2 regions of the Ensifer sp. R1-3 genome follow, and region 2 is predicted to be linked to the other one. Evidence: predicted binding sites of a transcription regulator. Region 2 holds the regulator's gene; the other holds the start of a gene.

Region 1 (3,948 bases), 840 kb from region 2:
GGTTCCGCTGGGGCTGCAGGCCTTCTACGAACGTCGGCAGAAGGATGAATGGCAGGCAACGGTAACCAGGCTGGACGAATTGCGCCAGTCTTTCGCAGAGCAGCGCCGGCAGGTCTTTTCACCTGACCTGCGCGACAGGATCGCGCAGGTCGCAAGGTCGGGCCGACGTGATGATCCGCGCGGGCCCGGTCTTCGATACAGGTCGCTCGTCGAGGCCAGGAATACCGGCCTTGATCTGAACGCGCTCAAACGGCTTCATAAGCGTGCCTATGGCGAAGTCGGCGAGTTGGTGAAGGGCCACGAAGCCTTCCACCGCCACGAAACGGTGGTCGGCAGCGTCGCCGACATCTTCAAACAACCGCCGCTCGTGTATGTCGCGCCCGATCCCGACAAGGAAAAGCTGTTCCTCCCGCCCTTTGACGGCTGCTGGGACAGACTCGAGCAGAACCAGGCAACCGGCGACGGAGCAATCGTGGAGAACAGTTCCTATTTGGACTGTGCGGGACGGATGGGATCGAGACTGATCGCCCGCAACAATAGTGCCTCCGATGCTGAAATCCTCTGCGCCTATCGGGAGAACGGCTACCTCGTTCCGTTCAAGACGCTCCGCACCGGTATACTGCAAGTCAAGGCAGACTTGTCGGCCCTCATCTGCCGCCATCACATCTCGACCTACGACGAGTTCGGGTGGTCCGACTTTCACGCCACGACGCGCGGCCGCCTCGTGCTGGCCGTGTTCTGGAACTGGGAGGATGTCGAACCGGCGAACGAGGTGAGCGACCAGTGGTTCGCCTCGGGTCTCGACTGCAGCGGCGATGGCGAGAGCTTTCCAGGTACCTCCATCCAGGCCGTTCCTGGCGAACGAAGAATCATCAACCTGTTCACCGAGATGGCCTTCCCCGCTGGCCGCAAGCTCTGGGTCTATGTCGGAGTGGCCGATCGCATCTGGACGTTCCTCAATGACGTCAGCATCGACATTTCGATCGACTCGGCCTGGCAGTTGAACTCGCTTGCAGTCCGCTCGATCTGAAAGTCATGCCACTCCGGCATCGGGCGCATCGGCCCGAAGATCGATTCCGATTTTCGGGCCGATGCGGTAGACCGTCAACTCAATAAGTTAGAGCGGGAAGCGGGCTGAAAGCCGCACACGCTTTTCCTTATCCCGCTCTACGAACAGGGCGTCCGGTGCCGTTCTCCCACCGACCGGTTGTCCAATGCGACCCAGGCCGGGACGAGCTCGGTCGCAAGTTTGCGGGCGGCTCGTCCGCTCGCAAGGGCGCTGAGCGGCATCTTGCCGCGGGCAGCCGCGACCGCGTCCCCCTTCGGCAGCAGAAATCCGGACTCCAGCGGCGGCGCCCTGTGCGCCAAGCGCTTGAGAAGCGGGCGCTTATGCATTCGCGAGGGAGAAAACCGCGCCGGGCTCCTGTTCAGAGAGACGTATTCGGCCAGTTCATCCACCCAGCGACCGATAGGGCGGGCACCAGGCTCCAGGAGCATCAACCACTCGCCGCGGGCGGAACGAAGGACATCGCCGAGATCCCACTCAAGGCAGAAACGGCAACCGGCAGCATCCGCGACCCTGGGGGAGCCGTCGGTCGATCCGTGGTCCAGGATTATTACATCGCTGACGAGCCCTTCCACCGCGCCGGCAACGAGCGCCGAGAGCGTCTGTGCGAGCTCCGCTTCGTTGTCCTTCGTTTCCATGATGACCGTCAGCATAGCCGTTCCTATCGCATCGCAGCGCAGATTGCTACAAGCGCAGGTCCGCACAGGGTGGCGGATGAACGCGCGCCTCCCCCGGAGATGTGCTGAATATTTGTTCTTGCTTTGTTCTATTTTCTGCGCTAGGAAAATAATCAGCACCAAGCGAGCCGAGCATGGTTCCGGGGAGATTTCGATGAACGATCTGTCTCAACTCAAGCAGGGCGTCTATGCGCCCGGCAACAGCGTGGATGTGGCGGAGGCCCTCGTCGCCGGATCCGGCATCCGAATCGACGTCGATCGTCGGCGTGGCCGCGGTGCCGCCCTCAACATCTCGGGACGCTTCGAGCAGAAATCGCGCGAAGTCTTCGATGACGGGTGGCAAACGCTCGAGGAGTTGCCGCCGTTCAAGACCGAGGTCCAGATAGAAAAGCCGAAGACGGCGATCACGCGCAACGAATCTCCCGACATATCTTTCGACCGATCGATCAACCCCTATCGCGGCTGCGAGCATGGCTGCATCTACTGCTTCGCGCGGCCTACGCACGCCTATATGGGGCTCTCGGCAGGGCTTGATTTCGAAGCCAAGCTCTTCGCCAAGCCCGACGCGCCACGTCTTCTCGAGCGCGAGCTGGCGAAGCCGGACTATAAGCTTCGCCCGATCGCGATCGGCACAAATACCGATCCCTATCAGCCGATCGAAAAGGAATGGCGAATCATGCGCCAGATCCTGGAAGTGCTGAAGGAGGCCAATCATCCGGTGATGATCGTTACAAAATCGGCCATGGTGACGCGCGATATCGACCTGCTGGCGCCGATGGCGGAAAAGGGTCTTGCCCGGGTCGGCATTTCGGTGACCACGCTCGACTGGAAACTGGCGCGCAGCATGGAACCGCGGGCGTCGACGCCCACCAAGCGGCTGGAGGCGCTACGCGCAATTTCCGAGGCCGGCATTCCCGCTGGAGTACTGGTCGCGCCGATCATTCCGGCGCTGAACGATCACGAGATCGAGCGCGTGCTCGATTCGGCGAAGTCGGCGGGCGCGTCGGATGCGAGCTACGTACTCCTCCGGCTTCCGCTGGAGGTGAGCCCCCTGTTCCGTGACTGGCTTCTCAGAAACTACCCGGACCGCTACCGGCACGTCATGTCGCTCATCCGCTCCATGCGCGGCGGCAAGGATTACGATGCCGAGTTCGGTAAACGAATGAAGGGCAGCGGACCTTACGCCTGGCAGATCGGCCGTCGATTCGAGCTTGCGGCCAAGCGGCTCGGCCTCAATCTGACGCGCCGGCAATTGCGCAGCGATCTCTTCGTGCCGCCGCTAGGAATGGGCGTTCAGCTGTCGCTTCTTTAGATCGAAAGCATAAGCCGCCACTCTTTCCCGCTGTGGAACGGCTTTGAAAATTCCAGCATCCGCCCTTTGCCCCACGGGGCGGCGCTGGTTCCCCCCCGGCAACCGCCGCAAACCGAGCCGGGGGCTTGAAGGGAATCGGGCGAGTATGCGAGTGTCGTTTCATGTCACGTCGCAAACAGCCCGATTCCCCTCTTTTTCCTCTTCAGGCGCCCGTTCCGGATTTCACCTTCGAGCGCGCCGCCCATCGCGACGGTTTCTGGCCGGTCGCGGGGGCCGACGAAGCTGGGCGGGGACCGCTTGCGGGCCCGGTCGTCGCCGCCGCGGTCATTCTCGATCCGGACGCCATCCCGGCGGGTCTCAACGACAGCAAGCTCCTGACGGCTGAGCAGCGCGAGGCGCTGTTCGAAGAAATTCTGGCGACATCGACGGTTTCGATCGCCTCCTCCTCGTCGGCGCGCATCGACACGACAGATATCCTGAAGGCCAGCCTCGATGCGATGCGCCGCGCCGTTCACGGCCTCGAACTGGCGGCCCGCATCGTTCTGGTTGACGGCCGCGACGTGCCGCCCGGCCTCTCCTGCCACGCAAAAGCGATCGTCAAGGGGGACAGCCGCTCCGTGTCGATCGCCGCCGCATCGATCGTCGCCAAGGTCACCCGTGACCGCATGATGGCCCGCGCCGATGCAACTTTCCCGCTCTACGGCTTTGCCCATCATGCGGGCTATGCGACCGTGAAGCATCGCACGGCGATCGAAAGCCACGGCCCCTGCTCCCTGCACCGCATGAGCTTCCGCCCGTTCCGCCAGGTTTGACGGCGGTGAAGGCCCCCTCATCCGCCTGCCGGCACCTTCTCCCCGCAGGCGGGGCGAAGGGACTCGCGGAACGCTCTTAAG
Region 2 (3,948 bases):
ACGAGGTCGACGCCCCCAAGGCCGTCCGGGTCCCCAAGACGAGCATCACCTGCTTTGCAGCACTGTGGAGAGAAAAATGGCGCATCTGATCGGTGGCATCGCCCCTTGGCTCGGGCTCGACAACCACATCTTCGGCACGAACGATCCGGACATTGTCTTCGGAGACCCATTCACGACCGACAATAGCCTGGGAGTCTTCGAAATCGGCGGCTTCCTGTCTTCGGGGCAGGGTGGCCGCGACAGCCTTGACGGGCACGGAGGCGACGACACGCTCTTCGGCGACGCTTGGGCGATCTCCGATCAGGGGCGTGGTGGCGACGACCAGCTCGACGGCGGCGCCGGCGACGACACGCTGTACGGCGATGCCTTCTCGATCGATGTGAGTGACTCCGCGATCGTCGCCGGAGGGGACGATCGTCTCTCGGGCGGCAAAGGCAACGATACACTCTACGGCGATGGCTACAATTGCCTCAGAGGACGTGGTGGCGACGACTGGCTCGACGGCGGCGCCGGAGACGATATTCTCTCGGGCGACGCTTTCTCCCTCGGCGATTTTTTCATTGGCGGGAACGATCGGCTCCAGGGCGGAGAGGGCCATGACAAACTCTACGGAGATGGCCTCGACCAGGGCGTCGTGGAATCCGGCATCGGCGGCGACGACCACCTCTATGGTGGTTCTGGCAACGACTTTCTTGTTGGAGATGTTCTTTTCTCACGTGGCGGCAGTGGCGGCAACGACCTGCTCGACGGAGGCAAAGGCGATGATGTCCTGTATGGCGATGCAGAGGTCGGCGTGGACACCGCGGGTGGGGACGACCTCTTGATTGGCGGCGCCGGTAACGATCAGCTCTGGGGCGATGGCCGACTTACCGCAGCCTTCGCGGTCGAGACCGGTGCCGATCAGTTCCTGTTTGCGCGGAACAGTGGGCGGGATGAGATCTTCGACTTCGAATTGGACAAGGACATCATCCAAATCGCCGGCTATGGCTACGACGACTTCGCCGATTTTTTGTCCAACATCGGCGACGATGCTGACGGGAACGCTGTCCTGCAGCTGAATGGCACGGTCGATCAGGTCACTCTGATCGGCATCCACGCTGCCGACCTCAGCGCTGCCAACTTCGTCTTTGCGAATGCGGATTTCGCCCTCGTCTGACGAGGGGAAGTTTGTCGGTAACAAAGCTGATCAGGTGTGGCTTTTGGAGGCCTCGGCCGGAATTGAACCGGCGTACAAGGATTTGCAGTCCTCTGCGTCACCACTCCGCCACGAGGCCTCTACGATTTGCGTTTTCAAATCGTGGCGCGGATTTAGAATGATTGACCGCAATCCGCAAGAGGGTACATTTGGAATAGGGACTTTTTTATTCTGTATAAATGTGTCTTCCGTTCTGTGGACCGGGCGTGGCCATAGCGTCCCAAGGCGCAATACTCCCACGTAAGCGCTTTGAAACTGCGTACTTTCGTAGGAAGCGGCTGCGCACCTGGTCAGGAAGCTCTAATGATACCGCCGGATGAGGCCGACGAGCCTCCCTTGGATCTTGACCCGGTCCGGACCGAATATGCGTGTTTCGTAAGCCGGATTGGCGGCCTCCAGCGCAATAGAGGCGCCCTTGCGACGGAATCGCTTCAGGGTCGCTTCCTCGTCGTCGATCAGCGCGACGACGATATCCCCGGGGCTGGCGGTGCTTCCGTTCCGGATGATCACCGTATCGCCATCGAGGATGCCGGCCTCGATCATCGAATCGCCCTTGATCTCGAGAGCGTAGTGCTCGCCGCTGCCGATCATTTCGACCGGTACGGAAATATCGTGCATATTGTTCTGGATTGCCGAAATCGGCACACCGGCGGCAATGCGGCCCATGACCGGAACGGCGACCGATGCGGCCTCGGCCGGCGGCGCCGGTTTCGGTGCGGGGGGCGGCGCAACAGGCTTGCCCAGACTGCCTTCGATCACGCTCGGCGAAAAGCCGCGGCGGACCTGCGAAGCGCCCGCATAGGCCTCCGGCAGCTTGATGACTTCGAGGGCCCGGGCGCGATTAGGTAGCCGGCGAATGAACCCACGCTCCTCGAGTGCGGTGATCAAACGGTGGATGCCCGATTTGGACGCAAGGTCCAAGGCGTCCTTCATCTCGTCGAAGGACGGCGGGACCCCGGATTCCTTCATTCGTTCGTGAATGAACAGAAGCAATTCCTGTTGCTTGCGGGTCAGCATGGCGTCACTCCAGAATCGCGAAACAAATCAAGAACAGAACCTATCTGTTCCATATGTGTTCCGCAAGTGCCTAAAATTCCGTGAATTTCGCTTGCTGTTGAATGCCGATCCGCCCCGCGATCCGGCGTGTCGATGGCGATCGCTCGGAATTCGGGGCAGGGGCCGATACGCTCTCGCATGTTTTGGGCTTACGGCGGGCGGCGCAGGCCTATGCGATGCTAATAGGCAAGGCGCAGTCCGCCCGGCGTAAGAACGTCGAATTCAGGCTCGGGATAAGGCCCGTACCACTGGGTGTAGGTCGTGTTGGTCGAGCCTGTGCTGGCGCACCCCGAAAGGGCGAAGAGGGAAAAAATTACGGCTGCCACCAAAGATTTAACAGGCATGTTTTTCTCCACTCGCGGGAGTTGCCCAGACCTCGAACGGGTCAGACTAAAACTTTCTCTCAAATCAGCTTTTTTGGCAAGCAGCGAGCCGGCAGGGAGGACTGGTGGATGGTGGAGCCGAAGGGAGTCGAACCCTCGACCTCCGCAGTGCGATTGCGGCGCTCTCCCAACTGAGCTACGACCCCACTGGTCAACGATTGTATAAGAGTTTTCGGCCGACCGCGCCAGTGCATTCCACTTGCCGAATGCATCGCAATACAAAGATGAGGCTGACAACTGCAAGCCGCGTCGGTGCCCGCCGGCTGGCAGATAGGGCGGAGTGCAAGGTCACGAACACACAACGCCGCTATCGGCTTTCAGCACTGGCTATTGAGCCACCTCGATCGTGGGCGGCTGCCAAGAGCCATCGAGAATTGCCTCTTTGCCCCAATAGGCGCGGATGTAGAGCGAGAACTTCCCGTCCGGCGCGGGCAGCCAGTTGTTTTCCTTGTCGCCCCCAGGCGACCTCGCGCCTGCGTAGAGGGTAAGCGAACCGTCGGAGTTGCGCTTTAGGTTCTTGTTCTTGGTGCCGAGTGAGTAGCGTTTGAGGTCGTTCGCGTGGAAGAGATGCTTGTCGTTGTACAGGGTCAATGACCAGAACCCGTTGACCGGCGGCTCCTGCCCGGCTGGGAAGGTGATCGCATAGCTGCCGCTGCCGCTGAGTTCTCCGCCCGCGCCGTGGTGGTCGGTGTAGAAATATTGCGTCTCGTTCGGCCGGTTGTCGAACATGTTCGATTTTGCCGTTCCGGTCCGGTTGAAATAGTCGACGCCGAACTGCGCATTGTTGGTCGAACGGTTCCATCCGTTCCCGGCCGGACGTCCGTTGTGCTTCCACTGGAAGAACGGCTGGATGACCTTGTCTTCGGTCTCGACCGCGGTCGCAACCAGCACCTTTTTCAGTTCGGGGTCCTTGGACGCTGCATCGAGCAGCAGGCGGAATTGGCCATAGAGAGCCTCCTCGCCCGGCAACGGATCGACAGTGTCGAGAACCTCGCCGAACTGATCGAAGAACTTATCCGGGACCACCCATTTGGTTTCCTCGCCAGACGATGCCGGTCCGGGAATGTCCGGGACCTTTGCCCATTCGATCGTCTTCATCTCTCCGTCGAAATCCTTCAGCGGATAAGCGACGACCTGGTTGATGACCTCTTGAATCGCTTTCCTGTCCTCGGGCGTGTCGTCCTGGAAGACCCTGGGAATGGCGTTGGCGAGCGAGGTAGGGCAGCGCAAAACATCTGTGATCCCGTCCGGTTTCAGGCCGCTCCACCTCGGACCGGCGAGCAGGTAGAATCCGGGCTTCGAGCCATATGGTTT

Evidence for each region. The regulator LexA, encoded in region 2, represses DNA repair genes until DNA is damaged. The targets are predictions, from matches to a motif close to TGTTCNNNNTGTGTTCNG.
Region 1: M1D43_RS09405 (PA0069 family radical SAM protein) is a predicted target of LexA. The motif match lies at 1,818-1,835, and genes of this name have one in related genera.

The regions. Positions count from the first base shown of each region.
Region 1 covers NZ_CP096515.1:1,944,395-1,948,342, forward strand. Annotated here, with positions in the region: gene M1D43_RS09395 (hypothetical protein) at 1-1,030, shown strand, start outside; gene M1D43_RS09400 (glycosyltransferase family protein) at 1,168-1,719, opposite strand; gene M1D43_RS09405 (PA0069 family radical SAM protein) at 1,898-3,055, shown strand; gene rnhB (ribonuclease HII) at 3,217-3,867, shown strand.
Region 2 covers NZ_CP096515.1:1,106,243-1,110,190, forward strand. Annotated here, with positions in the region: gene M1D43_RS05340 (calcium-binding protein) at 77-1,156, shown strand; tRNA gene M1D43_RS05345 (tRNA-Cys) at 1,201-1,274, opposite strand; gene lexA (transcriptional repressor LexA) at 1,496-2,212, opposite strand; gene M1D43_RS05355 (hypothetical protein) at 2,431-2,595, opposite strand; tRNA gene M1D43_RS05360 (tRNA-Ala) at 2,705-2,780, opposite strand; gene M1D43_RS05365 (DUF1254 domain-containing protein) at 2,962-3,948, opposite strand, start outside.